DNA from 4 places in the Microbacterium sp. UBA7513 genome. Region 1 is predicted to be linked to each of the others. Evidence: predicted binding sites of a transcription regulator. Region 1 holds the regulator's gene; each other region holds the start of a gene.

What was found. Region 1 encodes LexA, which represses DNA repair genes until DNA is damaged. Its sites were predicted from a motif close to TCGAACANNTGTTCGA; they were not measured.
Region 2: a site for LexA is predicted at 4,402-4,417, ahead of recA (recombinase RecA). Genes of this name have one in related genera too.
Region 3: a site for LexA is predicted at 2,504-2,519, ahead of B2W79_RS14400 (HNH endonuclease signature motif containing protein). Genes of this name have one in related genera too.
Region 4: a site for LexA is predicted at 5,095-5,110, ahead of B2W79_RS12855 (HNH endonuclease signature motif containing protein). Genes of this name have one in related genera too.

Annotation. Positions count from the first base shown of each region.
Region 1 is NZ_DLNJ01000022.1:7,712-15,431, reverse strand. Features, by position in the region: gene B2W79_RS12320 (S9 family peptidase) at 1-1,153, opposite strand, end outside; gene B2W79_RS12315 (methylenetetrahydrofolate reductase) at 1,338-2,285, shown strand; gene metE (5-methyltetrahydropteroyltriglutamate--homocysteine S-methyltransferase) at 2,307-4,616, shown strand; gene lexA (transcriptional repressor LexA) at 4,696-5,382, opposite strand; gene B2W79_RS12300 (LysM peptidoglycan-binding domain-containing protein) at 5,666-6,034, shown strand; gene B2W79_RS12295 (histidinol-phosphate transaminase) at 6,114-7,208, shown strand; gene hisB (imidazoleglycerol-phosphate dehydratase HisB) at 7,205-7,720, shown strand, end outside.
Region 2 is NZ_DLNJ01000029.1:9,913-17,632, forward strand. Features, by position in the region: gene B2W79_RS15115 (DNA translocase FtsK) at 1-2,255, shown strand, start outside; gene pgsA (CDP-diacylglycerol--glycerol-3-phosphate 3-phosphatidyltransferase) at 2,363-3,097, shown strand; gene B2W79_RS15125 (CinA family protein) at 3,087-3,593, shown strand; gene B2W79_RS15130 (helix-turn-helix domain-containing protein) at 3,741-4,109, shown strand; gene B2W79_RS15135 (DUF3046 domain-containing protein) at 4,109-4,336, shown strand; gene recA (recombinase RecA) at 4,560-5,633, shown strand; gene B2W79_RS15145 (regulatory protein RecX) at 6,023-6,496, shown strand; gene miaB (tRNA (N6-isopentenyl adenosine(37)-C2)-methylthiotransferase MiaB) at 6,546-7,720, shown strand, end outside.
Region 3 is NZ_DLNJ01000025.1:48,308-56,027, reverse strand. Features, by position in the region: gene B2W79_RS14425 (ParB N-terminal domain-containing protein) at 1-1,055, shown strand, start outside; gene B2W79_RS14420 (hypothetical protein) at 1,010-1,249, opposite strand; gene B2W79_RS14415 (hypothetical protein) at 1,360-1,974, shown strand; gene B2W79_RS14410 (hypothetical protein) at 2,085-2,240, shown strand; gene B2W79_RS14405 (hypothetical protein) at 2,255-2,419, shown strand; gene B2W79_RS14400 (HNH endonuclease signature motif containing protein) at 2,550-3,893, shown strand; gene B2W79_RS14395 (glycosyltransferase family 2 protein) at 3,979-5,580, opposite strand; gene B2W79_RS14390 (DUF4127 family protein) at 5,708-7,210, opposite strand; gene B2W79_RS14385 (GntR family transcriptional regulator) at 7,250-7,720, opposite strand, start outside.
Region 4 is NZ_DLNJ01000022.1:113,884-121,603, forward strand. Features, by position in the region: gene B2W79_RS12835 (hypothetical protein) at 1-447, shown strand, start outside; gene B2W79_RS12840 (Na+/H+ antiporter) at 556-2,340, opposite strand; gene B2W79_RS12845 (ABC-F family ATP-binding cassette domain-containing protein) at 2,380-4,230, opposite strand; gene B2W79_RS12850 (alpha/beta fold hydrolase) at 4,273-5,037, opposite strand; gene B2W79_RS12855 (HNH endonuclease signature motif containing protein) at 5,140-6,498, shown strand; gene B2W79_RS12860 (Cmx/CmrA family chloramphenicol efflux MFS transporter) at 6,802-7,720, shown strand, end outside.

The sequences.
Region 1 (7,720 bases):
CCCGGGGCTCTCCGGGCGCGGCAGGCGGATAGGCGAAGGCGTGCACGGGCCCGTGCGCACCTTCCACGACGAGCTGCTGGGCCGCCGGCATCCAGTCCTCGTCGACCGGAGCGCCGCCGGTGACGGTCTCGACGGCACCGCTGTCCACGTCGACGCACCAGATGCCCGAGGTCACGCGCGAGCCGTCTCCGCTGAGCAGGACGCGTGAGCCCGAGACGTCGTCCACGCTGAGGTGCCCGTCGGCCGGGACCGCGATCACGCGCGTCTCGCCGTCCGCGGACACGAGCTGCACCTCGTCGCGGCCGTCGGTGCGGACGGCCACGAGGCGGCCGTCCGCCAGCGGCTGGAACCAGCGGTTGCCGAGCACCCACAGGCCGTAGCCGGTGTCCGCGTCGGAGGAAGTGAGCGGACGGGAGGCACCGGGCTGGAGTCCGTCGAGCGCGAGGTGCTGGAGCTGCCAGCGTCCCGAGGAATCATCGGCGAACACGAGCGCGTCGTCGCCGGCCCATTCCGGCTGGAGGGCGGCGGAGGTGGGGACCCGGGTGATCGCCCGGCCGGCCGCTGATCCGATCGCGAGCGTGGCGCTCTCCCAGGGCATGCTGTCCGCCTGCCATTCGACCCAGGCGACGCGGCTGCCGTCGGGCGAGAGCGCGGGGTGGGCGAAGAAGCCGGGACCCTCGACGATCACCCGGATGGCGGAGGCATCCTCGGCGGCTGAACCGTCCGCGGGGATCTCCACGATCGCGCGGCGGTGCGGGTCTGTCGAGAGGTCTTCCCGGACGGCCAGCAGCCGGCCGCTCTGCACGCGCAGCCCGCCGTACGACGGGCCGGCGGCGGTGAGGGGGCTCGGCTCGGAACCCCGATCCATCCGGTGCACGCGCTGGTCGGCGCCGGAGACGAAGTACAGGGTGTCGCCATCGACGGTCCAGGCACCGCCCCCGTACTCGTGCACGCGGGAGCGGGCGTTCCAGGGAGCCGGGAGGATCTCCGCGCCCGTCGAGCTGCGCACCGTGACGCGGCCGCCCTCAGCCGGCACGGACTCGGCCCACCACACCTCGTCGCCCACGAAGCGGGCCCCGTCGATGCGCGGTGCTGCTCCTGCGACGGCTGCGGCGGTGAAGGGGGAGGACCAGGAGCCGAACGGTGAGGACATGCCTCGAGCCTACGGGCGGTGACACACGACGTCACACTCGTGCGGCGGGCCGAGGGCGTGTTCTAGGTTTCTGGAAACGCCCGGTTCATCCCGGGCGTGGAGCGACAGCCGAGCCCGGCACCCGCCCGCGAACGACGTGCTCTTCGTCGTGCGCGGACCCCGGCCCCTGTCCCCTGGAGAGAAGATGTCTTCCACGTTCGACGCCTCCCGCGCCTCCCGCGTGCCGTTCTCCTTCGAGCTCTACCCGCCGCGCTCGGAGTCGAGCCAGGAGGCCCTGCACGAGACCGTCCGTCGTCTCGCCGCGGCCGGCCCGGAGTTCCTGTCGGTGACCTACGGCGCCGGCGGCTCGACCGGCGGCCGCTCGCTCGATGTGCTGCGCTTCATCCGGGAGCACACCGACGTCGAACCCCTCGCTCATCTCACCTGCGTCGGCAACACCTACGCCGGAGCCACCGCGCTCATCCGGGAGTTCCTCGACGCCGGGATCCTCCGCTTCCTCGCCCTGCGCGGAGACCCGCCCGCGGGACAGAGCGAGCCCTTCCTGGGGGACCTGGAGAGCGCCGCCCAGCTCGTGCAGCTCATCGATCGCGTGCAGGCCGAGCGCGCGCCGTACCAGGAGTCTCCGGTCCCCGGTCTCCCCGGGGCCGCACTCGTCGCCCCGCGGCAGAAGGTCGACATCGCGGTGGCCGCGTTCCCGAAGGGGCACCCCCGGGCCACGCACCGCACGCAGGATGTCGAGGCGCTGCTCGCCAAGCAGGCCGCGGGGGCGACCTTCGCCATCACGCAGCTCTTCTTCCACCCCGATGACTACCTCGCCTTCGTGGAGCGCGCCCGCGCCGGAGGCGTCACCATCCCGATCCTCCCCGGCATCATGCCGATCACGTCGCCGGCCCGGCTGGCCCGGGTGCTGGAGCTGACCGGGGAGGACCTGCCCAGCGAGCTCTCGGTCGCCCTCGATGTCGAGCCGACCGCCGAAGGGCGGCGGGAGATCGGGATCTCCTGGGCCGCGCGCCTCGCCGCCGACGTCGTCGCCGGCGGGGCCCCCGGCGTGCATCTGTACGCCTTCAACCAGCACGAGACCGTCCTGACCGTCCTCGCCGAAGCCGGCATCGTCCCGGCGCTCCGGCACTAGTCCCCGCCGAAAGGAAACACCATGACCGCATTCCCCGAGGGCACCATCCTCGGCTACCCCCGCATCGGCCGTCGCCGCGAGCTCAAGAAGGCCGTCGAGGCGTTCTGGGCCGGCCGCATCGACGAGCAGGAGCTGGAGCGGACGGCCGCGGAGCTGCGCGCGGCGACCCGCGAGCGCCTGGCGGAGCTCGGCCTCGGCCGCACGGACTCGTCCATCCCGGAGTCCTTCTCCTTCTACGACCAGGTCCTCGACGCCGCCGTCACGGTCGGCGCGATCCCCGCCCGCTTCGACGACCTCCGCGAGGCGGACGGCACGATCGGCCTGCCCGCGCTGTTCACCGTCGCCCGGGGCGAGGGCGAGCGCGCGCCGCTGGAGATGACGAAGTGGTTCGACTCGAACTACCACTACCTCGTGCCGGAGATCGGGCCGGAGACGGTGTTCTCCCTCGCCAGCGACCGCCTGGTGCGCGAGGTCGCCGAGGCCGTCGCCGCCGGCTTCGTCACGCGTCCCGTGGTCGTCGGGCCGGTCACCCTGCTGGCGCTCGCGAAGGCGTCGGACGACGCTCCGGAGGGCTTCGAGCCGCTCTCGCGGCTGGAGGACGTGCTGCCGGTCTACGTCGATCTGCTCGTCCGTCTGCGCGCCGCGGGCGCCGAGTGGGTGCAGCTCGACGAGCCCGCCCTCGTGAGTGAGTCGCTGCCGGCGACGCCCGCGCAGCTCGCCTCCGCCGCGGAGCGCGCGCTCGCGGTGCTCGGGAACGCCGAAGAGCGGCCCTCGATCCTCGTCGCGGCGCCGTACGCGAGCCTCGGCGCGACGTTCGCGACCGTGGCCGCCGCCCCCGTCGAGGCCATCGCCGTGGATCTCGTGCGCGGCACCGTGCCCGACGCGGTGCCGGGCCTCGAGGGCAAGACCCTCGTCGGCGGTGTGATCGACGGTCACAACATCTGGCGTGGCGACCTCTCCGCGGCGTTCGACTCTCTGGAGGCGCTCCGTGCGCTCGGGGCCCCGGTGTCGGCATCGACCTCGACCTCGCTGCTGCACGTGCCGCACGATGTGGACGACGAGACCGCGCTCGACGAGCGTCTCGTCTCGTGGCTCGCGTTCGCGGACCAGAAGGTGCAGCAGGTCGTGACTCTCGCCCGCGGCCTGTCCGCAGGGCGCACGGCGATCGCGGCCGAGCTGGACGCCGCGACCGCCGCGCTGCAGGACCGCCTGACCGCTCCCGGCGTGCGCGACGGCGAGGTGCGTGCCCGTGCGTTGAGCGACGCCGACTTCGCCCGAGCCCCGTACCAGGAGCGGGAGGAGGCGCAGAACGCCCTCGGCCTGCCGGCGCTGCCCCTGACGACGATCGGCTCCTTCCCGCAGACCGGCGACATCCGTCGCGCGCGCGCCCAGTTCCTCCGTGGCGAGATCCCCGAGGACGACTACGAGGAGTTCCTGCGCCGTGAGGTCGCCGCGGTCGTCTCCCTGCAGGAGGACCTCGGTCTCGACGTCCTCGTGCACGGTGAGCCGGAGCGCAATGACATGGTGCAGTACTTCGCGGAGCACCTCGACGGCTTCGCGGTCACGCAGCACGGCTGGGTGCAGTCGTACGGCTCGCGAGCCACGCGCCCGTCGATCCTCTGGGGCGACGTCTCGCGTCCCGCGCCCATCACGGTCGCCTGGTCGGCGTACGCCCAGTCGCTCACGGCGAAGCACATGAAGGGGATGCTCACGGGCCCCGTCACGATCCTCGCGTGGTCCTTCGTCCGCGACGACCAGCCGCTGGGCGTGACCGCGAACCAGGTGGCGCTCGCGCTCCGCGATGAGATCGCCGACCTGGAGGCCGCGGGCATCCAGGTGATCCAGGTCGACGAGCCGGCGCTCCGGGAGCTGCTCCCGCTGAAGCAGGCCGACCAGCCGGCGTACCTCGACTGGTCGGTCGCGTCGTTCCGACTGGCCACGGGCGGCGCGGCACCGGCCACGCAGGTGCACACCCACCTCTGTTACTCGGAGTTCGGCGTCGTGATCGACGCGATCCGTGCGCTCGACGCGGACGTGACCTCCATCGAGGCGGCCCGGAGCCGCATGGAGGTCGTCGCGGACATCGCCGAGGTGGGCTTCGACCACGGCATCGGCCCCGGCGTGTACGACATCCACTCGCCGCGCGTGCCCACCGTGGAGGAGGTCGAGTCCCTGCTCCGGCGTGCGGTCGACGAGATCCCGCTCCGGCAGCTCTGGGTGAACCCGGACTGCGGTCTGAAGACCCGCGGCTACGCCGAGACCACGGCGTCGCTGCGGAACATCGTCGAGGCGACCCGACGGGTGCGCGAGGACGTGGTGGTCACCGCCTGACGCGGTCGTCCCCGGACACACGAAGGCCCTCCCGGCGCACCGGGAGGGCCTTCGTCGTCGTCTCCGACGATACGGCGTCTCAGACCGCGCGCATGACCGCGACGACCTTGCCGAGCACGACCGCCTCGTCGCCCAGGATCGGCTCGAACGCGGAGTTGCGGGGCAGCAGCCACGTGTGGCCGTCGCGACGGCGCAGCACCTTGACGGTCGCCTCGCCGTCGAGCATGGCGGCCACGATCTCGCCGTTCTCCGCCGTGTTCTGCGAACGCACGACGACCCAGTCGCCGTCGCAGATGGCGGCGTCGATCATCGACTCCCCGGAGACCTTGAGCATGAAGAGGTCGCCCTTGCCGACGAGCTGCCGGGGGAGCGGGAAGATCTCCTCGACCTGCTGGTCCGCCGTGATCGGCACGCCCGCGGCGATACGCCCGACCAGGGGGACCAGGGCGGCATCGCCCACGGGGGTCGCCACGTCCGCCGGGTTCTCCGCGCCGGTGCCGGGCAGGTCGATGAGGACCTCCATGGCGCGCGTCTTGCCCGGGTCGCGTCGCAGGTAGCCGCTGAGCTCGAGCTGACCGAGCTGGTGGGTGACGCTGGACAGCGACTTGAGCCCGACGGCGTCGCCGATCTCGCGCATGCTCGGCGGATAGCCGTTCTGCGCGATCGAGGCCTGGATGACCTCGAGGATCGCCATCTGCTTCGGGCTGAGGCTCTTGCGACGGCGGGTGCGCGGCGCCTCGGACTCGAGGGCTGAGGTGTCGCTCATGGTGCTCCTTCACTGCGTGATCCGACGTGCCGCTTCGAATGTCGGTGGCCCGTGGTGGGGTGTCCTTATCGAAACCGTATCCGAGAAAAGCGCCGATCTGGAAGATCTGTTCGAGCGTGTCGGCCGATTCGCGGGGCGTGGTTTCGAAGACGGCTTGACAGATGTTCGAACTCGAAGATATCTTCGGAACGTAGCTTCGCATCCACGGCTCCCGGCCGAGTCGCGGATGCGAAAGCTACGCCAACCTCCCCGGGCTCCGGCGCCGGGACAGTAAGGAGCAGACATGAGCAGCATGAGCCTCAGCACCGCGACCGCCCTTCCGGCGCCGGCCCGTCCGGCCACCCGGCTGCGGATCACGGCCCGCGGCCGCCGCACCCTGCTCGCGCTCGCCTCCGTCCCGCTCGCTGCGGGCATCGCCTTCGCCGCCATCGGCGGGGGCAGCGCGATCGCCTCCGGTGTAGACGCACCGGCCGTCTCCGTCGAGACCGTCACGGTCATGCCCGGTGACACGCTCTGGTCGATCGCGAGCAGCATCGCTCCCGACGCCGACCCGCGGGATGTCATCGGCGAGATCAGCCGGATGAACCTCCTGCGCGGCGGTGAGCTCCAGGTCGGTCAGGAGCTCGCGCTCCCGGCACGGTACACCGACTGACGCGGAGCCCGAGGTCCTGCCTCCGGTCCGTGACCATCCGATCGTCACGATGACCTCGGCGCTCCGTGCTCCTCTTAAGATGGGAAGGGTGACCTTCTCCCTCAACGATCTCCCGCTCCGCGACGATCTGCGCGGACTCACCCCGTACGGCGCACCTCAGGCCCCGCTGCCGGTCGCCCTCAACGTCAACGAGAACACGCATCCTGTTCCCGACGACGTCGCCAGTGACATCCTCGACGACATCGCCGTGGCGATCCGAGACGTGAACCGGTACCCGGACCGTGAGTTCACGACGCTGCGGGAGGCGTTCGCCGACTACCTGGGTCACGGCCTCACGCCGGAGCAGATCTGGGCGGGCAACGGATCCAACGAGGTGCTGCAGCACATCTTCCAGGCCTTCGGCGGACCGGGGCGCACGGCCTTCGGCTTCGCTCCCACGTACTCGATGTACCCGCTCATCGCGAAGGGGACCGGCGCGTCCTGGATCGCCGGTACCCGTCAGCCCGACTACACGGTCACCCCGGAGGAGGCGGCGGAGCAGGTGCGCGCGGCGGACCCCGACATCGTGATCCTCTGCTCGCCGAACAACCCGACCGGCACCCCGCTGGGGCTCGACGTGGTGGAGGCCGTGTACCAGGCGGCCCGCGGCGTCGTGATCGTCGACGAGGCCTACCAGGAGTTCGCGCCGCGGGATGCGGCGTCGGCCCTCACCCTCCTGGAAGGACGGCCGCGGCTCGCCGTCTCCCGCACTATGAGCAAGGCGTTCGCCTTCGCCGGTGCCCGCGTCGGCTACCTCGCGGCCGATCCGGCGTTCATCGACGCGCTGCGCCTCGTCCGGCTGCCGTACCACCTGAGCGCCTTGACGCAGGCGGCCGCCGTCGCCGCTCTCCGCAACGCCGACGTCATGCTCGGCATGGTGCAGGAGATCGTGGAGCAGCGGGACCGCATCACGGCGACGCTCGAAGCGCTCGGCTACACGCCGCACCTCTCGTGGTCCAACTTCGTGCTGTTCGGAGGCGTCGCGGATCCGCAGGCGACCTGGCAGCAGCTGTACGATCGCGGCGTGCTCGTCCGCGACGTGGGCATCCCCGGCCACCTGCGCGTCAGCGCCGGCACGGAGGCGGAGACGACGGCGTTCCTGGACGCCCTGGCCTCGATAGGATCGGCATCATGACCATCCCCGCGCCCACCGCACGCACCGCGAGCCGCGTGCGCAGCACGTCGGAGTCCACCGTCGAGGTCGAGCTGAACCTCGACGGCACCGGTGCGAGCCGCATCGACACGTCGGTGCCGTTCTTCGACCACATGCTCACGGCGTTCGCGAAGCACTCGCTGACGGATCTCACCGTGCGGGCCTCAGGGGACACCCACATCGATGCCCACCACACCGTGGAGGACGTCTCGATCGTGCTTGGCCAGGCGATCCTCGCAGCGCTGGGGGACAAGTCCGGCATCTCGCGGTACGGCGACGCCCTCGTGCCCCTGGACGAGGCGCTCGCACAGGCGGTCGTCGACATCTCCGGTCGCCCGTACCTCGTGCACGAGGGGGAGCCCGCAGGCTTCGAGCACCACCTGATCGGCGGGCACTTCACCGGATCGCTCGTACGGCACGTCTTCGAGGCCATCACCGTCAACGCCGCGCTGACCGTGCACGTGCGGGTGCTGAGCGGGCGCGACCCGCACCAC
Region 2 (7,720 bases), on a different contig from region 1:
CCCCGGTCCGCGCGATCCCGACCCGGCTCACCGCGCTTTACCAGCGCCTGACCGGCGGAGCCCGGCCGACCCCGAACGCCGAGGATGCCGACACCGCCGAGGCGAACTCGACCGATCTCGTGGCCGAGAACACCCATACCTCGAGCCTCAAACCGGTCATGGGCGCCAAGCGCCGCAGCCGGAAGAAGAAGACCGAGATCCCCGAGCTCGACACCCCCGTCGACGACGACCTCGCCGACAAGGCCTACGACAAGGCCTACATCCGCGAAGAGGAGGTCTCCGACGAGGAGGCCGCGACCACGGTCATCGAGACCGAACCCCAGTTCAAGCCCGGGGAGCGCCGCCCGACGAAGGCCGAACGCGAGGCCTCGGCGCTCAAGAAGGCCATCGGCATGGAGGACGCGCCGACCGTCGCGCACACCGCGAACTCCGCTGCCGCCTCGGCGCCGGTGCCGACGACAAACACCCCGGCACCGCCCCCGACCGAGCAGCTGCCCGAACGCGTCGAACAGCTCACCCTCGCCGGCGACGTCACCTACACCCTGCCGAACTCGGACTACCTCGTCCCCGGACCGCCCGCGAAGGAGCGCTCCGAGGCCAACGACCGCGTCGTCGAGGCCCTGCGCGACGTCCTCGAGCAGTTCAAGATCGACGCCCAGGTCACCGGGTTCTCCCGCGGACCCACGGTCACCCGGTACGAGGTCGAACTCGGTGCGGACACGAAGGTCGAGAAGGTCACCGCGCTGTCGAAGAACATCGCCTACGCCGTGGCCAGCGCCGACGTCCGCATCCTCTCACCGATCCCCGGCAAGAAGGCGATCGGCATCGAGATCCCGAACTCCGACCGCGAGAACGTCGCCCTCGGCGATGTGCTCCGCTCGAAGGCCGCCCGCAAGACCGACCACCCGATGGTCATGGGCGTGGGCAAGGACGTCGAAGGCGGATTCGTCGTCGCCGACCTCTCGAAGATGCCCCACCTCCTCGTCGCCGGTGCCACCGGTGCCGGTAAGTCGAGCTTCGTCAACTCGATGATCACCTCGATCATGATGCGCGCGACCCCCGACGAGGTGCGCATGATCCTCGTCGACCCCAAGCGCGTGGAGCTGACGATCTACGAGGGAATCCCGCACCTCATCACCCCGATCATCACTAACCCGAAGAAGGCCGCCGAGGCGCTCGAATGGGTCGTGCGCGAGATGGACGCCCGCTACGACGACCTCGCGAACTTCGGCTTCAAGCACATCAAGGAGTTCAACAAGGCCGTCCGCGAGGGCCGCGTGCAGGTGCCGCCCGGGTCCGAGCGGGTCCTCCAGCCCTACCCGTACCTCCTCGTCGTCGTCGACGAGCTCGCCGATCTCATGATGGTCGCCCCCCGCGACGTCGAGGCCTCGATCCAGCGGATCACGCAGCTCGCCCGCGCCGCCGGCATCCACCTCGTGCTCGCCACCCAGCGTCCCAGCGTCGACGTCGTCACCGGCCTCATCAAGGCCAACGTGCCCTCCCGGCTCGCGTTCGCGACGTCCTCGCTCGCCGACTCCCGTGTCGTCCTCGACCAGCCCGGTGCGGAGAAGCTCATCGGGCAGGGTGACGCCCTGTTCCTGCCGATGGGTGCGGCGAAGCCGATGCGCGTCCAGGGTGCGTGGGTGAATGAGTCCGAGATCGAGAAGGTCGTCGAGCACGTCAAGGGCCAGCTCACCCCGAACTACCGCGAGGACGTCGCCGTCGAGGCGCCGAAGAAGCAGATCGACGAGGAGATCGGCGACGACCTCGAACTCCTCCTCCAGGCCGCCGAACAGGTCGTCACCACCCAGTTCGGGTCGACCTCGATGCTCCAGCGCAAGCTCCGTGTCGGCTTCGCGAAGGCCGGTCGCCTCATGGACCTCATGGAGTCCCGCGGCATCGTCGGCCCCTCCGAGGGATCGAAGGCCCGCGACGTCCTCGTCCGCCCCGAGGATCTGCCGGCGACCCTGGCCGTCATCAAGGGGGAGACCCCACCCGCCGAGGCGGCAGGTCCCTCCGCGGGTGCCTCGGCTGCCGATGACTTCGCCGAGGACTTCGACGACGACTACGGTGACTCCGGCGACGAGTACGGTGCGTCCGATGACAGTCGGGGGACCGCCTCGGCGAGGGAGGACCGTTACGGCAACGGCGTCGGCCATGCCGAGGATCTGCGGGTCGGCGACATCGACCCGGAGACGGGACTCGAGGTCGTCGAGGCCTCGGGAGAGGACGCCTGGCAGCTCACCGGCCGCTGAGGCCACGGGCCGCTGTGAGGCGGCCGGCATAACGATTGCGGAGTCGATCGCCTACGATGGGCGGTCGGCTCCGTCTCATTGCCTGGGGTCTCCGATAGGGTTGAGGTGTGAACGATCGAGCTGAGACCCCACCCGAGGCCGCCCCGAGCAACTGGAACCTCCCCAACGCGCTGACGGTCGTGCGGATCCTGCTCGTTCCCGTCTTCCTCGTCTTGCTTCTGGGCGACGGCGGGCAGAACATGACGATGCGGTGGTGGGCGCTCGCGGTGTTCCTCCTGGCGATGCTCACCGACAAGATCGATGGTGACCTCGCCCGCAAGTACAACCTCATCACGGACTTCGGCAAGATCGCCGACCCGATCGCCGACAAGTCGCTCATGGCAGCGGCTCTCATCGGCCTCGCCGTCGTCGGCGAGGTCCCGTGGTGGGTGCCCGTGATCATCCTCGTGCGGGAACTCGGCATCACGGTGCTGCGGTTCTTCATGATCCGCATCGCCGTCATGCCCGCCTCCCGCGGCGGCAAGATCAAGACCGTCCTCCAGACCGTGGCGATCGGCCTCCTGCTCCTGTGGAAGCCGCTCGCGTTCCTCGTGCCCGGGACCGTCGCCGTCGTCCTCCTCGTCATCGCGTGGCTCGTCCTCGTCGCCGCGATCATCGTCACGATCGTCACCGGCGTCGACTACTGCATCCAGGCGGCGAAGCTCGCCCGCGCCGCGCATGCGGGGGAGGCAGGCGCACCTGCCGGCAATGCGGACAGCGGCGGCAACCTCGGCGAACGCAACCCTGGTGGCACTCGCGATGACGGCACTCCGGGCCAGTCACAGTCCGACGATGGCCGCTGACCTTCTCGCGACGTGCCGGGGCATCATCGCCACGTGCACGCGGCTGGGACTCTCGGTCGCCTCGGCGGAATCGCTCACCGCGGGACGCTTCATCTCCACTCTCGTCGACGTCCCCGGCGCCTCCGCGGTCGTCCGCGGGGGACTCGTCACCTATGCCACCGACCTCAAAGCGACCCTTGCCGGGGTCGATGCCGACCGTCTCGAGGAGACCGGACCCGTCGACCCGCACGTCGCCGCGGAGATGGCCGTCGGAGCCGCTCGCGCCTGCATCGCCGACATCGGGGTCTCGTGCACCGGGGTCGCCGGACCCGATCCGCAGGACGGCAAGGAGGTCGGACTCGTCTTCACGGCTGTCGCCTTCGGCTCCCGAGCAGAAGTCCTCGAGCATCACTTCACGGGGGACCGGGAGGCGATCCGGCGGGCCACGGTCGAGACCATGGTCGAGCGCCTCGGCGAGTTCACGACGAAACTCGCCTTCGGTCCCGGCGGTGAATGAGCGCGGAATAAGTTCCCTGTCTCAGCGGTTGTCTCATCAACATGACATACGCACTGAAATGCCACCGTGCCGGTTTCTCCGAAAGGACTGGCAATACCCCGATCTCACCCGCCCAGGTTGGCGCGTCCGCGCGGCCGGGCTGTAAAGTTGAATGCACGATCGCGCGAGCAAAGGGAGGGACGCACAATGTTACTGAGAGTTGAAATCGGCGACGCCCTGCGTTCCGCTCGCCGCCGTCAGGGACGGACGCTGCGCGATGTCTCCACGGGAGCCAGCGTCTCGCTCGGCTACCTCAGCGAGATCGAACGCGGACAGAAGGAAGCCTCTTCCGAACTCCTGTCGGCGATCTGCGAAGCCCTCGATCTCCCCGTCTCGGCGCTGCTCACCGAGGTCTCCGATCGCTTCGCCCTGGCAGAGGGCGTCGAGATCCCGGACACCATCCCGCAGGAGCTCTCGGACAAGATCCTCGGACACCCCGGCGGATATCCGTCTCCGCGGCTGGCAGCCAAGCCGTAATGCGCCACACCCTCTACTGGACCCTCATGAATGAGGAGTTCGGTGAGGCTCGCGCGGCCTCACTCCACACCGACCTCACCCTGAGCAGCATCGGGTCGATCACCGCCGCCGAGGCGTTCCGTCGCGGCATCGAACCCCGCGACATCTGGATCGCCGTGTGCGATTCGATGGGCGTCCCCGATTCCCGTCGCCTCGGCAAGGAGAAGCCCCGGTCGACGCCGTTCTGACCTCATCCGGGGCTGCGGCATGCCTGGTGGTTCGGACAGATCTTCGCCCGACACGCCGACATATATCGAACACCTGTTCCCATATGGGCTATGCTGGTGAGCGAATCACGGGACCTGTGACCACGAGTGGCCGACTGTCCACAGGGGAGAATCCTCCTCTGTCCTCATGTCAGTGCCGTCTTCTAGCGTTGGTCTCACAGGAAACGACACCTTAGGAGAGGTCATGGCGCGTACACCCAAGAACCTGCAGATCCCCACCGGCGGCGACAAGTCGAAGGCCCTCGACGCCGCCCTCGGACAGATCGACCGCAACTACGGCAAGGGCGCGATCATGCGCCTCGGCGAAGGAGTCCGGGAGCCGATCGAGTCGATCCCGACGGGTTCGGTCTCCCTCGACATCGCCCTGGGCATCGGCGGTCTCCCGCGCGGCCGCGTCGTCGAGATCTACGGTCCGGAGTCCTCCGGTAAGACGACCGTGGCCCTCCACGCCGTCGCGAACGCGCAGAAGGCCGGCGGCATCGCTGCGTTCATCGACGCCGAGCACGCCCTCGACCCCGAGTATGCGAAGAAGCTCGGCGTCGACACCGACCAGCTGCTCGTGTCCCAGCCCGACACCGGTGAGCAGGCGCTCGAGATCGCCGACATGCTCATCCGCTCCGGCGCCCTTGACATCATCGTCATCGACTCGGTGGCGGCGCTCGTGCCCAAGGCCGAGATCGAGGGCGAGATGGGCGACTCCCACGTCGGTCTGCAGGCCCGCCTCATGTCGCAGGCGCTCCGCAAGCTCACCGGTGGGCTCAACCAGACCAACACGACGATGATCTTCATCAACCAGCTGCGCGAGAAGATCGGCGTGTTCTTCGGCTCGCCCGAGACCACCGCCGGTGGTAAGGCGCTGAAGTTCTACGCCTCCGTGCGTATGGACATCCGCCGCATTGAGACGCTCAAGGACGGCACGGACGCGGTAGGTAACCGCACCCGCGTCAAGATCGTCAAGAATAAGATGGCCCCGCCGTTCAAGCAGGCGGAGTTCGACATCCTCTACGGCGTCGGTATCTCCCGCGAGGGCAGCCTGATCGACTTCGGTGTCGAGCACGGGATCGTCAAGAAGTCCGGATCCTGGTACACCTACGACGGCGATCAGCTGGGCCAGGGCAAGGAGAACGCGCGAACGTTCCTGCTCAACAACGCCGACATCGCCTTGGCGATCGAGAGTCAGATCAAGCAGAAGCTCGGTATCGGCGGCCCGGCCGCGGCTCCGGGTGCTGATGAGCTGGCTGAGCGTCGCCCGGCCTGATGAGTGATCAGCGTGGGGGCGATTCCGAGCGGATCGCCCCCATCATCCCTCTCTTCGGCGGAGCTGCGCGCACCGAGCGTCCGGCTGATAGCGGGGCAGACGACCCGTCGTCCGCTCGGCCTGTGCGGTCTGGGTCGCAGGCGGACGCTGCGGGACTCTGGCGCTCGACGTGGCACGAGCCCGCGCCCGCAGGATCATCGTCGGCTGACGATGGTTCCCCCAGCGCCCGGCACCCCGCTCGTGGTGCCTCGACGCGAGCCGCTTCCGTGGGCGGGAAGACCACCAGGTTGCGCGCCGTCGGCGGCGTGTCCCGAGCGACAGAAGAGGGAACGGACGCAGAGAGCGACGCGTCGGCGGAGGAGATCCGAACGACGGCGGAGGAGTCGTTGGTGCGGAAGCTGCGAACGCGGTCGCTGTCGATCTCCGAGGCCCGGCTGGTGTTGAAGGGACACGGACTCGCCACGGACGCCATCGACGACGTGATCGACGACTTCGTACGGCGGGGTTACCTCGACGACGCCGTGCTCGCGGAGCTCCTCGTGACGGCCGGTGTCGAACGCAAGGGGCAGGGCCGGGTCGCCCTCTCCCGAGCGCTGTCGCAGCGGGGCATCCCCCGTGAGGTCATCGACGCGGCTCTCGACGAGCTTCCCGACGACGACGCCGAGCGGGCGCTGGAGTTCGCCCGGACCAAGGCCCGCTCCATGGGACGTCTCGATCCGGACGCGGCGCTTCGCCGATTGGTCGGACAGCTGGCTCGCCGCGGGTACGGGGGAGCGGTCGCCATGAACGCGGCGAAGACGGCGCTGCGGGAAGCCTCGTTCGGCGGGGGCCCCTCCGGCGTCCGGTTCGTGGATTCCGACTGACGGTTCGCACGCGATCGGCTCTCGGTGACGCTCGTACAATGGGAGCATCATGACTATCCCCCGCAGCGAACCGACGATCATCAGCGCGTCGTCGGCGGCCGTCGACGACGACGGGCGCCAGCGATCCTACGAAGTGCGCACCTTCGGCTGCCAGATGAACGTCCACGACTCCGAGCGTCTGTCCGGATCCCTGGAGAGCGCCGGCTACATCCGCGCTGAGGCCGGAGCCGAAGCCGACGTGGTGATCATCAACACCTGCGCCGTCCGAGACAACGCCGCCGGGAAGCTGTACGGCACCCTCGGGCACCTGGCCGCCGTCAAGCGCCGCAAGGCCGGGATGCAGATCGCCGTCGGCGGCTGCCTGGCGCAGATGGACAAGCAGGCCGTGCTTGACAAGGCTCCCTGGGTCGACGTGGTCTTCGGCACGCACAACATGGGGTCCTTGCCCGGTCTCCTGGAGCGCGCGCGCCACAACGGCGATGCCGAGCTCGAGATCCTCGAGTCCCTCGAGGTGTTCCCGTCGACCCTCCCCACCAAGCGCGACTCCGCGCACAGCGGCTGGGTGTCGATCTCCGTCGGCTGCAACAACACCTGCACCTTCTGCATCGTCCCGAGCCTCCGGGGCAAGGAGAAGGACCGTCGGCCGGGAGACATCCTCAACGAGATCCGCCTGCTGGTGGAAGACGGCGCCATCGAGGTGACGCTCCTCGGGCAGAACGTGAACTCGTACGGGGTGGAGTTCGGCGACCGTCAGGCGTTCGGCAAGCTCCTCCGTGCCGCCGGCGAGATCGAGGGCCTCGAGCGCATCCGCTTCACGAGCCCGCATCCCGCCGCCTTCACGGACGACGTGATCGACGCGATGGCGGAGACGCCCGCCGTCATGCCGCAGCTCCACATGCCGCTGCAGTCGGGGAGCGACCGGATCCTCAAGGCGATGCGCCGTTCCTACCGCAGCGAGCGCTTCCTGGGCATCCTCGACCGCGTCCGCGAGCGCATCCCGCATGCGGCCATCACGACCGACATCATCGTCGGCTTCCCCGGCGAGACCGAGGAGGACTTCGAGGAGACGATGCGCGTCGTCGAGCTGTCGCGCTTCTCCGGCGCCTTCACCTTCCAGTACTCGATCCGTGAAGGGACCCCGGCGGCGACCATGCCCGACCAGGTGCCCAAGGAGGTCGTGCAGGCGCGCTACGACCGGCTGATCGCGCTCCAGGAGCGCATCTC
Region 3 (7,720 bases), on a different contig from region 1:
CGCGGAGCATCGCCGAGAACGGCCAGTACGTGCCTGCGACGTCCTGGGTCGCTGCCGATGGGGTCGAGTACCTCATCGACGGTCGCCATCGCGCACGCGCGTGCGAGCGGTTGGGAATCCCTCTCGTGGTGGAGAAGCTCGCAGGTGACGAAGCTGCGGCGCGAGCGTTCGTGCTCGCCAACAACGTCACTCGGCGCCATCTCTCCACAAGTCAGCGGGCGGCCGTCGCCGCGGCTCTGGCGACGCGAACCACCGGCCAGCAAGGCAATGCTGCAGGCCTCGGCATGACCCAGGACGCCGCGGCGCGTGCGGCAGGCGTGAGCGTCCGGCTGGTGCGTGCGGCGCGGACCTTCCTCGCCGATGCCGAGCTCACCCGCGAGGTTCTCGATGGGAACCTGACCGTCACGGAAGCCAGCCGGCGCGCCCGACGTGACCGTGCGGGCGTAACGGCAGCACGATTGGAGACCATCCGCACGTCAGCGACGGATGAGTGGCTCACACCAGCGTGGCTCATCGGCCGCGTGGAGTCGGTACTGGGGCAGATCGACGGAGACGTGGCGGCCGAACCGGGGCGGAGTGTTCCCGCCCGGTGGCATCTGACGGCCGAGGATGATGCGCTCTCGGTCGCCTCGTGGGCCAATCCGCCGACAGCCTCGACGCTAGGGCCTACGGACGGAGCGAATGATGATGTCTCTCCGTCGCGACTCTGGATGAACCCGCCCTGGGCGAAAGCGTCCCACTTCGTCCGGCGGCTTCTGCGTGAGGTCGATGCCGGTCGTGTCGAACGGGCCGTCGTTCTCTTGCCCGCCCGTCTCGGCGCCGAGTATGTGGCGAATCTCACCGAACGCGGGTATCCCCGGGTCGAGCTGACGGGCCGCCTGCGGTTCGAGCCCGGGAGAGGCGCCGCACCGACGGCGCGGGGAGAGGCGCCGTTCGCGAGCATGCTTATCGGGGTGGGTATCGATGCGGATGCCATGCACGCGGCGTTCCATGACGTGGGAGTGGTTGTTCAGGCGGTCCGGCCTCGACGGGGCGAGGGCATCGCTGGCGGCTGATAGCCGGGGAGAGCTTCCTTCGCGATCTCGCAGAGCAGCTTCAGGATGTCGAGGCCGAGTGGAATGCAGCTCTCCAGCGTGCGTCCGGAAGGTGACGTGAGTTCAAGAAGCCCGATGCCGATGTCGAACAGCAGCTCAGCATGCGGGGCGACGAAGGTGATGATGTGGTGGAAGCGGAACCATGTGGTCGACATGCCACCCATATGCGCGGTGGGCTCCGGGCGGGTGTCCTCTCCGTTGTTGGAGGGCCCGCCGCCGCACTCGATGCGGCTGAAAGCAGCACCCCCTGCGAGATATCGCTCCGATGCAAGCCGTCCGCGCCATCGTCGCTAGCCTCGAAACGGGCGGCTACGAAATCGGAGGAGTGTTCAGCATGCAGTGGGGTTGGAATCCGGACTCGTTCGCGGCGATGATGACGGTGCTCGCGTCAGTGGCCGCATTCTTCGCGGGCTGGGCCGCTTGGCGCGCGTACAGGCTGGAGCGGGCCCGCGAGGATCGCGCGTCAGCGGCGATGAAACGTCAGCAGGCTGAGATGGTCTCGGCGTGGACCGTGGTCCGCCGGAACGAGGATGGTGAGAACTACGTCGAACTGCGGGTTCAGAACCTCGGGTCCGCGCCGGTGTACGAGGTGACGCTCGGCATACAGCTCGGCAGCGTCTGCTCTTACGCGGCGAAGACGCGAGTGGTTCCGCCGAGCGGGCGGAACCCGATGGAGGTCCGGCTCACCGAGCGGGGGCTCGAGCGCTGGCTCACCTGGGCAAAGGGTCCCGCGCGGAAGCTCGCGCCGTATGTGGAGCTCACGTTCTGCGACTCGGCGGGAGCGTGGTGGTTCCGCGATACGCGAGGCGCCCTGGTCGAGATCGAATCCGGAAAGAGCTATCTCTACGACGAGTCGAAGACGAGAGTGCTCACGCCGTAGGCGTCGTCACCCTGTGAGCTTTCCGTCCCACCCCCACGTCCCTCAGGATGAACGCGACCGCCCGCTAGGAGCCGCGCACATCGACGCTCGCCCCGTCCGCCTCCCCGGACATGGCATCCACCGCACTTCCCGGGGCCGTGGTCATCGCCGCGATCCGCCGCGTCCTCCTCTGGTGGCTGGTCACCGCGTTCCTCTACCCCGTGTTCATGACGGTGCTGCTCGCGCTCGGTCGCGTGATGAGGTGGCCGGCGAGCGCGCGGCGCTGAGGACACTGGAGTGGATGCTGCGCGGAGTCGGACTGTCCGTCGTGGTCGCGGTCGTCGTCTCGCACGTGTGGTTCGCGTTGATCCCGATCGATCAGTTCACCGGCGACTCCTGGGCCGTCTTCAGTCCGTTTCCGTTCGGCTCGATCGACGTCGAGACGACATCGACGGCGACCTCCTGACCGCTTACGCCCAGGTGACCGGGCGTGGGCAGTCCCGGTGCGGGCGCGAGGGCCTTTGCCACCCCGCGGAATGCCGGCATTCATTAGAACAAATCTTCGAAAGTCGAGCCTCTCGGAGATATAATGAAGCATGTCGAAAATGTCCGGGTTGCGCGAGGCGATGGATCGCCTCGACGAGGCGTGGGGCGCCGCGGACGAGGCGACAGAGCTCTCCCGCGCGCAACTCGTCGACGTCGTCGACGCGATCGGGCGTCTGCAGCGCCGGCTCGACGCGATGCACGTCGACGTGGCCGCCGGCATCGCTCGGGAGTCGCGCGCGGAGCTCAGGGCCGACAGCCTGGCCAAGCAGCGCGGGTATCGCACGGCGGCGAAGCTCATCGCCGCGGTGACGGGCATCTCGGCGGGAGAGGCTCAGCGCTTGGTGAAGGTGGGAGAGGCGACGTCACCGCGGAGCGATCTGCTCGGAGCGCCGCTGCCCGCGCGGTACCCGCTCCTCCGGGAAGCGCTCGCGTCAGGTGCCCTCGGTGCGCCGGCGGCGGCACTCCTCGTCGCCCTTCTGGATCGCTGCCGCGTGGCCGCCGGGATGGAGCGCATCACCGAGGCGGAGCGCGTGCTGACCGGTGCAGCCGAGGGCCTTGAGCTCGATGCAGTGCGCAAGCTCGTTCTCCGCGCCGAAGCGTGGCTCGACCCCGACGGCGTGGCGCCACGGGCGGAGGAGCAGCGCGCTCGGCGCGGACTGCGCATCTTCGAACGGGACGGCATGGTGCACCTGCACGCGCAGCTCGATGCCGAGACCGCGGCGCCGGTCGTCACCGCGATCCGGGGGCACGTGTCCGCCGTCTTCGCGGCCCGCCTCGACGCCTCGGACGCCGGTGCGCCGGACGCGGATCGGCGGACTGTCGCGATGATCCAGGCCGATGCGCTGGCCCTCTTCTGCGGGCATGTGCTCGGGTGCGAGGGCGATCGCGTGCCGCTCGCCGGGGCGACGGTGGTCGTGCGCGTGTCCCTCGAGGACCTGCAGGCCGGCACCGGGTCGGCGACGATCGACGGGCTCGACCAGGTGATCGACATCGGCGCTGCGCGGCGGATGGCGGCCAGCGGCGGCGTCATCCCCTGCGTCCTCGGCGGGGCGAGCGAGGTCCTCGACTGGGGTCGCGAGAAGCGCCTCTTCACGCGAGCCCAACGCCTGGCGCTGGTCGAGCGGGACGGCGGGTGCGCGATGTGCGGGCTTCCCCCGGGGATGACGAAGGCTCACCACCTCCGTTGGTGGCAGCGCGACCGAGGTCCGACCGATCTCGCGAACGGGATCCTGCTCTGCGAGACCTGCCATCACCGCATCCACGACAACGGGTGGGAGATCGTCATCGAGGGTTCCGGTGTGGCCGGCCGGCCGTGGTTCCTTCCGCCGCGGTGGGTCGACCCGCGGCGCACGCCGCGGCTGGGCGGACGGGCGCGCTTCGATGTCGCGGCGTGAGTGGGTAGCGGCTGCTCGCGATGCCGGGCGTCGGGGTCTCGGGCGAACGGCGCCCGAAGGGGGAGGGGTGCGCTGCGCTCGCCTGTCAGCGGCGAAGTCGGGAGCGGACGCGGCGGGCGGCACGCGCCAGGGCGTCGCGCCACGCGCCGCCCGGCCACTCGCGGCGCAGCCGGAGACTGCCGTCCTCGTTACGCACGAGTTCGACCCGCCGGCCCGCGAGGAGCGGCGACCTGCCGAGGTGTGCCGTCACGTCGGGAGCCGCTGTCAGCGGAGCGGTGAACATCCAGCCGGCGTAGCGTACGGCGACGGTGAGGTCGGCTTCGCGCGCACCGTCCTCACGGAACACCTTCATCGGGTCCACGGCGATCGGCACCGCGTCGAGGCGCTTCGGTCGGCGCCCGCCGACCTTGCGCTCCGAACCCGCGGTGGACTCCGCGGCCTGGCCCGGCTCCGGGGTGTCCTGCGCGACCACGTCGACCCGGTCGGCGCGACGCTCCTTGCGGGCGTTCAGGCGGCCAGGCGGAAGATCCTCCGTCGTCGACAGTGGGAGGGACACCAGCCGGTCGGCGGAACCGACGGTCTCGAACACGAACGCCTCCTTGCCGTCCCGGAGCAGACGGACGCGCACCGTGAGCTGCAGGCCGCCGCGCGACCAGCGCGCCGCGGTCACGGTGGCGGTGCAGGTCGTCTCCGCTTCGAAGGCGGCGAAGGCGAGAAGGTCATCTCGGCGATCGGCGCGCAGCAGAGCGGCGCGGATGCGCTGCGGGAACGACAGCCCCGCGTCCACGCCGGGTCCGAAGCGGCGCTGCGCAAGCGGCACCACCACGTCCAGGAGGCGGTCGCGGTACTCCGCCGGATACTTCACCATCCGTCGCCCGGCGATCCGGTTGAGGATCTTGCCGCGGAACCAGTGCCGGAGCAGTCGATCCCGCACCTTCCCCGGTTCGGTGTTCGCCTCGACCACGTCGAGCACGGTCTCCAGATGCGGGAAGTACGACTCCGGCTCGATGCGGGCCGAGCTCGCGCTCCCCGGCTCCTTCACCCATGCGTAGCAGGGCTCGCTCGCCAGGACCGAGATCGTGTCGGCGGCGAAGTACGCCTGCATCACGAAGAGATGGTCTTCGAGTCGCACCTTCCCGTCGGGGAAGCGGATGCCGTTCTCCCGCAGGAACGCCGTCCGGAACATCTTGTGCGGCGTCAGCATCTCCAGGATCGGGTCTTCCCCGAGCACGGCGTGCGGGATGTCGCGCTGGAAGATCTTGGCGGGCAGCTTGCGTCCGATGCCCACCTCTTTGCCGGCCACGACATCGGATCCGTGCTGATCCGCATAGTCGCACAGCCGCTCCAGTGCCCGCGGGTAGAGCCAGTCGTCCTGATCGACGAACTGCACGTACGTCCCCCTGGCCTCTTCGACGCCTCGGTTGCGCGGAGTGCCCGGCCATCCGGAGTGCGGCAGCGAGAGCACGCGAACATGGGGGCGATCCTTCGCGATGCTCTCGAGCCGCGCGGCCGTCTCCTCCCCGGAGCCGTCGTCGCAGAGCAGGACCTCGAAGGATCCCGCGGGCAGTGTCTGCGCGTCGAGAGATGCGATCAGGTCGTCGAACGAGGCCTTCGGCCGGAACACCGGCACCACCACGCTCACCCGCACGCGGCCGCCGGCCGCCTCGTCCCCGGTCGCACTGCTCATGGACGTCGTCCCCCTGTGATCATGGCTGGCCCGAATCTCCCCCGCCGGAGGTTCCAGCCAACCATCCCTTCCTGTGGAGCGCGCCAGGCTCGCGGTGGTCCCGGGTGTATGCCGACGCCGCGGAGGATCAGTGCAGGGTGAGGCCGATCTCGAACGAGCGCCGCCAGGGGAGGGTCAGCTCCGCGATCCGCACGTCATCGGCGGGCAGCATCGACTCCAGCAGGGCCGTGAGCTCCGCACGGATGACGCGCTCCGCCGTCGCGACCTGCGCATCCTCGGCCATCGGGTAGATGTCGGGGAAGAGGGAGGGGCCCGCATCGGTGCGCACCACGGCCTGGTAGGCGAAATCGTCGAGCAGCCGCGTGAGCAGGGCGATCCGCGCGGCGCGCTCGTCGAAGGAGCCGGTGGCCCGGCCCACCACTCCGGCGGCGGCCACCGCGACGACGCTGCCGAGCGTGTTCCCGGCGGTGTTCCACCCGCCGAAGGCCTCCAGGCGCCCGAGCAGTCCGGCCTCGGACAGCGCGCGCACGAGCGCCTCATCCGCGCCGTTCGGGTAGCGCACGTCGGCCAGGGCCACATGCTCCCCGGCGTCCAGACGCTCCCGCACGAGCGCGACCGTCCCCGCGACGGCCTCCGCGTCGACGACCTCCGGGCGCCCGCGGAACATGTCGTGCCGGTCGGGGTCCGGGGCGTGCAGCACGAGGGTGACATCGCCTCCCGCGGCGACCTCCTCGGCGCCTGCCGCGCGGATCTGCCGGCTCGCCGACGCCGCGAGCGACATGTTCTCGTAGGGCGGGATGCGCTCCATGCCGGCGGCGTCCGCGCAGGCGACCGAGAACGAGGCGGTCACCCCGGCGTTCGCCGCGAGGGCCCGGGCGACCAGCGCCGCGCCCACTTCGTCCGCCCCCGGGTACATCAGCACCTGGCGGCCCGACGGCAGCATCCGCATCCAGTGCCGGAGCCATACCTGCTCTGCACTGCCCGCCGCGAAGGGCGCGGTGTCATCGGCGGTGATCGCCAGGAAGTCGAGGGTCTCATCCTCCACGAGGCCGAGCGTGGAGAGGTTCACGATGTGGTTGCGCAGCCGCCGCGACGAGTAGTCGGAGACCACATCGGCCGGCACCGGGGTCAGTTCGTCGAGCGGCAGCACCTCGGTCTCGCCGAGCAGCCGGTGCGCGTCGCCGCCGAGCGCGTGGATCTCCTTGCCGTGCTCCGTCCAATAGGTCGGCTCCTCGGCCGCGGAGTAGGAGTTGCTCGCCCGGGTCACCAGCGACACCGCCGAGATCGGCAGGTCGGGACGCATCCGCCGCACCTCGCGCAGCACGTCCAGGCGCGCCAGCACGTCGCGGGTGGTGTCGTGACTCGTGCGGCTCGCGATGAGTCCCCCGTAGAGCAGCATGTCCACCGACACCACCAGGTGCACCGTGGCCGGGTCCGCGGCACGCTCGCGCAGCCAGGCACCCAGCCCGTCGGCGTCGCCCGTGGTCCGGTAGGAGGGGAGGATCGCGGCAGGCGGAACGTCGAGGGTCACCCCGGCAACGGCCGCGACGTCTCCCGGGAGCTTGACGTTCACTGGGCGGTCGTCGAGGGGCAGCAGCGCGATGCGCGGGCGGAGGATCGGGTCGGACACGAGGAGCCTTTCGTCGGTGAAGGGGTCGCAGATCGGGGATCAGGGGCGGGCGATGGAGACGAGATACGAGTAGCGGTCGCCGCGGTACACCGACTCGGCGTACTCGATCGGACGGCTGCGGGCGTCGTAGGTCGTGCGCTTCACGAGGAAGGCGGGGGAGAACGGCGGCGTCTGCAGCGCGGCAGCCTGCTCCTCGTCGAGGACGACCGCGTGGATCTCCTGGTCGGCGCGCACGGCGGTGATGCCGAAACGGGTGCGCAGGTCGTCGTAGAGCGAGTCGCCCTCGATGCCGTCCTCCAGGCCCGGCACCGCGTCGGCCGCGATCGAGCACACCTCCAGGCAGATCGGGATGTCGTCGGCGGTCCGCACCCGGCGGATCCGGACGACGGGCGACTGCGGGCTGAGGTTCAAGGCGTATCCTGCGGTCTGCCCGGCCGCCGCGGTGCCGACGTCGACGGAGAGGGAGCCTGGTCTCATGTTCCGGGCGAGCATGTCCTCCGAGAACGAGGT
Region 4 (7,720 bases), 110 kb from region 1:
GAGGGCACCACTACAGCCACGATCGAGACGCGAGTTCCTTCTCCTCACGTTCCGGTAAACCCCGGCGTCGTGGCTCCACGCTCCTCGGTGGGCGGTAACTACGACAACGGATCGATCAAGTCGTCCATCACGATCACCTACAGTCTGAATAGCAGGGGCGATCAGATCCGGACGGAGAAGGTCACCGGTCGATGGACGCCAGATCCCGGGTTCGCCCTCCAGGGTCGAAAGGTAGAGATTTACAGCGGCGGAGGCTCACCGTCCATCATCAAGAAGGCCCCGACGGCGAACACCTACAGTTACAACACGGGGTGGGGCTTCCAGACCAAGCCGCCACAGAACTCGCTCACTTCTCCCCGGGTGCTCGCCGAGGTGAAGTTCAAGCTCTCGGGAACCGGGAGCGCATGGTTGAAGTTGACACACTGGGTCGATCTTTCAGGCGTGTAACCGTTGCTATCACGGCGGGGCCGGTCGCAAGCATGCGCCCGGCCCCGTTCCGCAATTCCTGTCTGACCGGTAAGGGAACGACGAGATCGTCACAGCCGCCCGGGCCGGTCAGTCGAACTCTTCGATCCCCTGCAGACGCACCTGCTCCAGGTCGAGACGGGCGGAGATCCGGCGGACCACCATGTCGTCCACGGTGCCGGCGCCGCGGAGCCCGAGCAGCACCTCGCGCTTGCGGTCGAGCAGCGCGAGCTTGAGCCGGGTGTGCTCCTCGTGCCGCACGAGCGGTGAGCGCTGGGCGAGGTCGACGTCGGCGGAGGTCGCGATCATCTGCAGCGTCGTGCCGTCCGTCGTCTCGGGGTCGGGGGCGGTCCCTGCCGACACCGCGACGTCCCCCGCGTCTGCGTCCTCGTCCTCGCGACGGGGCGCCTCTCCCCCGGTGCCGTAGGGATCGGGCTCGCCGAGCATCTCGTCCAGCGCGTCGGCCTCGGCGTCGATGAGCGCCTGCTCCCGCGCGAGCGTCCTGGCGTTCGCGAACTCCAGCGCCTGGTACCCCTCGGCACGCACCCGGTCGCGCACCTCCTGGCCGATGCCGTGCTCCGCGGCGAGGTCGTCGAGCGCGGCCAGGGCCGCACCCGAGATCGCCCGCTCGGCGAGCTCGTACTCCTCGTCCTCGGCATGGTCGACCGGGAATCGCGCCCAGCGCACGAGCGCGGGAAGGAGAGGCGCCTGCACGAGGAGGCTGAGCAGGATCACCCCGGCGGTCACGAAGACGATCTCGTCACGCCCGCCCACCATGCTCCCTGCGGAGACACCGGTCGGCACCGAAAGCGCGATCGCCAGCGACACGGCGCCGCGCATGCCTGCGACCGTGGACACGAGTCGGGCACGGGAGCGGGCCCCGCGCTGCGGGCGTTCGGCCGGACGGCGCTGGAACAGCACGTTGAGGAGCTGGAACACGTACCGCACGGCGAAGAGCGTCGCCCACACGGCGAGCGTCACGAGCACCAGGCGGCCGATGGCGGCGGCGGAGATCTCGTGCGCGACGAACTGCACCTCGAGGCCGATGAGCACGAACAGCGCCCCGTTCAGCAGGAAGACGCCGAACGGCCAGGCCGCGTCGGCCTGCCGGCGCGAGGCCGCCGTCGTCACGCGCGGCGACACCCAGGCGATGATGAGCCCGGCCACGACCACGGCGAGCACGCCGGACGCGTGGACGAGCTCGGCGAGCAGGAACGCGGAGAACGGCACGAGCAGCAGGGTGACGTTGATGACGATGGTGGAGGAGATGCGGCGCAGCAGCAGCGTGGCCAGGGCCGCGACCACGATCCCCGCGGCGATCCCGCCCACGTACGACACCAGAACGTCCCAGGTGACCGAGAGCGGCGTGACCTGGCCGCCCAGCGCGAGGGACACCGCGATGGCATAGAGCACGAGCGCGGTGCCGTCGTTGGTCAGGCTCTCGGCCTTGAGCTTCATGAACATCCGACGCGGCAGCAGCCGGCCGAGGGCGGCGACGGCCGTGGCGTCGGGCGGCGCGACCGCGGCCCCCAGGATGAGGGCGATCTCCCAGGGCATGCCGAAGAGCACGCCGATGCCGGCCACCGCGAACGCGGAGGCGACGACGAGGAGCGTGCTCATCGGCACGATGTAGCGGAAGTCGCGGCGGATCGACCGCAGCGATGTCGTCAGGCTCTCCCAGAACAGCATCACCGGCAGGAACAGCAGCAGCACGGTCTCCGGCGGCAGCTGGACCTCGCGCAGAGGCGGGATGAAGCCCAGCAGCAGTCCGAGGATGACGAGGACGAGGGGCAGCGCGAGACGCACGCGCGGGGCGATCAGGGTTCCGACGAGGATCGTGAGTCCGAGCAGGACGGTTACTTCGAGGCCTTCCATCGCTACTCCCAACAGTCGTGGGAGAAGGATATTCCTCCGTCAGCCGATCTGCTCCGTGAGTTCGAACCAGCGCAGCTCCAGCTCCTCGATCTCGCCCTCCTGCGCCGTGATCGCCTTCATGCGCTCGCCGAGGCCCGCATAGTCGGACTGGTCGTGGTCGGCGAGGGCGTGCTTGGCCGCGTCGACCTGCTGCGTGAGCTTCTGGATGCGACGCTCGAGGGCGGCGGCTTCCTTCTGCGCCGCCCGGAGAGCCGCGCCGTCGAGACCGCTCGCTGCGGGGGCCGATGCCGCCGTCGCGGTCGTCGGGGCGCTCTCGACGCGCTGCCGCAGCCGAAGGTACTCGTCGACGCCGCCCGGGAGGTGGCGCAGGCGCCCCGCGCCGTCGGGACCGGGAAGGATCGCGTACTGCTGATCCGTCACCCGCTCCAGGAAGTACCGGTCGTGGCTCACGACGAGGAGGGTGCCCGACCAGGAGTCGAGGAGGTCCTCGATCGCGGCGAGCATGTCGGTGTCCATGTCGTTCGTGGGCTCGTCGAGGATGAGCACGTTCGGCTGGTCGAGCAGCACGAGCAGCAGCTGCAACCGGCGCTGCTGACCGCCGGAGAGATCCTTCACCGGAGTGGAGAGCTGGGCGGACGAGAACCCGAGCCGCTCCAGGAGCTGTCCTGGTGTGAGGTCCTGCGCCTTCGACCCGGCACCGAGCGTGTAGGACGTGCGCAGACCGGAGATCACCACGCGCACGGGGTCGTTCCAATGCGGCAGGAGTTCGTCGAGGCGCTGCGTGAGCGTACGGACCTGCACGGTCTTCCCGCGCTTGATCCGCCCCTCCGTGGGCTCGACCGTGCCGGAGATGAGCCCCAGGAGCGTGGACTTCCCGGCACCGTTCACGCCGAGGATCCCCGTGCGCTCGCCCGGGGCGATCCGCCACTCCACGTCCTTGAGCACGGTCTTCCCGCCGGCTCCTGATCCCGTCGAAGTCTGGGTCCCTGAGCTTGCCGAAGGGTACGTCACCCCCACATCGAGCAGGTCGACGACGTCCTTGCCCAGCCGCGAGACGGCGAGCGACTGCAGCGAGACCTTGTCGCGGATCTCGGGCACGTCGGCGATGAGCTCGTTGGCCGCATCGATGCGGAACTTGGGTTTGCTGGTGCGGGCCGGGGCACCGCGGCGCAGCCAGGCGAGCTCCTTGCGGGCGAGGTTCTGCCGCTTCGCCTCGGTCGCCGCCGCCATGCGGTCGCGCTCGACCCGCTGCAGGATGTACGCCGCATAGCCGCCTTCGAAGGGCTCCACGATGCGGTCGTGCACCTCCCACGTCTCGGTGCAGATCTCGTCGAGGAACCACCGGTCGTGGGTCACGACGAGGAGGGCTCCGGCGTTCGCGGGCCAGCGCTTCTTGAGGTGTCCGGCGAGCCAGGTGATCGCCTCGACGTCGAGGTGGTTCGTCGGCTCGTCGAGAGCGATGACGTCCCAGTCAGCGGTGAGCAGCTTCGCGAGGGACACGCGGCGGCGCTGTCCGCCGGAGAGGGAGCCGATCTGCGCGTCCCAGGGAAGATCGGTCAGCAGTCCCTCGATCACGTCGCGGACGCGGGCGTCCCCGGCCCATTCGTGCTCGGCCATGTCTCCGACCACGGCGGCGCCGATCGTGATGTCGTCGGGGAGGGTGTCGGCCTGGTCCAGCACGCCGATGCGAGTGCCGCCGCGGACGGTGACCCGGCCGGAGTCCGGCTCCTTCGTGCCGGCGAGCATGCCGAGAAGGCTCGACTTGCCGTCGCCGTTCCGGCCGACGATGCCGATGCGGTCACCCTCCTCGATGCCGAGGGTCACGGCGTCGAAGACGACGCGGGTCGGGTATTCGAGGTGCAGGGCTTCGGCCCCGAGAAGATGTGCCATGTCCTCTCCAGGGTAGTCGCGCCGCGTCGGACGGTCTCCCGGTCAGACCAGCGACGGGGCGAAGAGCTCCGGCAGCGCGGCGGTGAAGACCTCGAAGTGGCTGTACCAGACGGTGTGGGCGGCTCCGGGGATGCTCCGCACCGTCACCCCGCCGTGCTCGAACCGCCGCGCGTCCTCGTCGGTGACCCAGGCGCTGGGTTCCGCGCGGACGACGATGGAGCCGGGGGCGGCGGTCCAATGACCATCCTCCCCGCAGGAGACGGAGGCCGCGGTTGGCGGATCGAAGCGCTCGGCCGCCCGCGCCTCGACCGTGGCGTCGTCGACGGAGTAGAACGGCCGGAGCTTGCGGAGTTCGGTGGGCGACATGCGCGCGCGGCGGTCGTGCTCGTACTGCGAGATGAGGGAGGCGCGGTTCTGGCCGCCCTGGAGGGCGAGCGGCGCGTCGACGTAGACGGCGAGGCCTGGGTCGAGGCGGGGCGCGGCGGCGGCGAGCACGGTGGCACCGAAGGAGTGCCCGACGGCGACGGCGAGCGGGGAGGCGGCCCCGTGCCCCGCTGCGGAACGTGCCCCCGGAAGGAGCGCCGTCTGCGCGAGCGTGGCGACGACGGCGTCGGCCGCCGTCTCGATCGTGAGCTCCGGATCACGCGGCGAGAGGCCGTGGCCGGGCAGATCGAGCGCGAGCACGCGGAAACCCCGTTCCACGAGCAGCGGGACCACGCGGTGCCAGCTCTCGGCGGACCCCATCATGCCGTGCAGCAGCACGGCGATGCGGTCGCCCTCCCCGGCTTCGATGACGTTCAGGAGCACGGAGCCAGTCAACCACGGTCGTTATCCTTTCGTGATACGACTTTCGGCCAGATTCCTTCGAATCTTCGTTCGAATGTCAGTGGTCGGTGATGGACTGACGTCATGCCCGCACTGCTCGACGCGACCGACTCCCAGATGGCGATTCTCGCCGATCTGGTGGAGGGGCTGGAGGCGGCGGAGAAGACGCTGAGCAGCATGCAGGCGGCCCGCGACGGACTGCTCGCGATGGCGGGGCGACTTGCGGTCGACATCGCTCGGCAGGCGTGTCATCCCGACGGCGGCGACATGGCGATCCGCACGGTCGCCGCGGAGATCGGGGCCGCACAGCGCGTCAGCGACCGCACCATCGAGCGGCGGATGTCCGATGCGTCCTGGCTGGTCGAACGGTTCCCCGCCGTCTGGGAGGCCCAGGGCGCCGGGCGCATCAGCGCCGCGCATGCGCGCGTGATCGTGGAGGCGGGGGCCCACCTCGACGACGCCGATGATCGTGCCCGGTTCGCCGAGGAGGCTGTCGAGGTCGCAGCGGTGGAGTCGCCCAACAGGGTGCGTCGCCAGGTGCGCCGACTGGCCGACCGGTTCCAGGAGCGGACGCTCGTCGAGCGACACCGTGACGCCAGGGAGCTGCGGCGGGTGTGGGTGACCGACCTCGATGACGGCATGGCCGAACTCGGCGCCCGCGGCCCGGCGGCGCTCGTGCACGGGATGTACGACCGGCTCTCCCAGATGGCGCAGGCCGTGCGGGAGGAGAACGCGCGGGCACGGCGCCCGGAGGCGGAGGAGAGCGTCCGCGACGACAGGACGGTGGATCAGCTGCGCACGGATCTGCTCGCCGATCTCGTCCTGACCGGCGCTCCGGCGGGGCATGACTCGGAGGAAGGCCTGCTCTCCGAGCTTCGGGCGCGCGTCGAGGTCACCGTGCCGGTGCTGACGCTGATGCACGGCGAGCTGATGCACGGCGAGCAGGACGGGACGATGGACGGCGCTCCGATCCTCGCCGCCGAGCTCGACGGGATGATCCCGATCGATCCGGCCACGGCCCGGCGCCTCGCCGGCGCGGCGAGCGGCTGGGACCGGGTGCTCACCCACCCGATCAGCGGGGCACTGCTGGCCGTCGACCGGTATCGCCCGAGCGAAGACCTCCGCCGACACCTGCGGGCCCGCGATCAACGCTGCCGCTTCCCCGGCTGCGGCCTCGCGCCGCGGAAGTGCGACCTCGATCACAATCACGATGCGGCGCTCGGCGGCGAGACCGTGCACGACAACCTCGCGACCTTCTGCCGACGGCATCACATGCTCAAACACCACTCCCCATGGCACGTCGAGCAGGGGCCGGGCGGCGTTCTGGAGTGGACGAGCCCCACCGGCCGGACCTACATCGACCGACCGCCGCCTCCGCACACCGTGACCTTCGCCGAGGAACCTCCGTGGTCTTCGCCCGACGCCAGGACCACCACCGGCTGAACACGCGAGCGCACCGATCACGCCTGCACACCGATCACGCCTGCACACCGATCACGCCTGCACACCGATCACGCCTGCACACCGATCACGCAGGTACACCGATCACGCAGGCACACCGGTCAGCCGTAGGGTGGAGGGCATGTCGAGTCCCGAATCAGACAGGTCGGGGGCTGCCGGTCACACCGTCAGCCCCGTGAACCGCTGATCCCTTCGTCCGTCCTGTCGGCGGGCGCGCGCCGGTGACCCGGGCGCTGACCGTGGTGACGAGAAGCACTCCTCTTCCCTCTCACTTCGGAGCACTCGATGCCTCTCCCCCTCTATGCCCTTGCCCTGGCGGTCTTCGTCATGGGCACCTCCGAGTTCATGCTCGCGGGACTCCTCCCCGCGATCGCGGACGACCTCGACGTCGCGGTCGGCACGGCCGGGCTTCTCACCTCGGGCTTCGCCGTCGGCATGGTCGTGGGCGCCCCCGCCCTGGCCGCCTTCGCGCGCGGCTGGCCGCCACGTCGCACGCTCATCGCCTGCCTCGTGCTCTTCGCCGGATGCCACGTCGTCGGCGCGGCCACCTCCGCATTCGAGCTCCTGCTCGTCACGCGCGTGCTCAGCGCCCTCGCGAACGCCGGCTTCCTCGCCGTCGCACTCCGCACGGTCGCTCTCCTCGTCCCCGGCGAACGCACCGGCCGCGGTCTCGCGGTGCTGCTCTCCGGCACGACGATCGCCACCGTGGTCGGCGTCCTGGCCGGGGCGGTGCTCGGCGCCGCGCTCAGCTGGCGCGCCACCTTCGCCGCCGTCGCACTCCTCTGTCTCCCCGCACTGCTCGGAATCCTCCGAGGCGTGCCGACGACGATCCGGGGCGCGGCGCACGTCCGACCCCGGTCGGTGCCAGGGTCGGCACCAGGCACGGCGCCGGCTCCGACACCGCTCCCCGGGCCCGCGCCGTCTCTGCGTGCGGAGCTCGCGCTCCTGAGGACACCGCGTCTCGCCGTCGCGATGAGCCTGGCGGCCCTGGTGAACGCGGGGACCTTCGCGGTCTTCACGTTCCTCGCGCCGGTCATCACCGAAGTCGCGGGCCTCCCCGACGCTGCGGTCCCCCTCGCGCTGGTCCTGTTCGGCTGCGGGTCGTTCCTCGGCGTGACCATCGCGGGTCGGTTCGCCGACCACCACGCCGGGATGCTGCTCGCGGTCGCCGGGCCACTTCTCCTGGGCGGCTGGATCCTGTGGG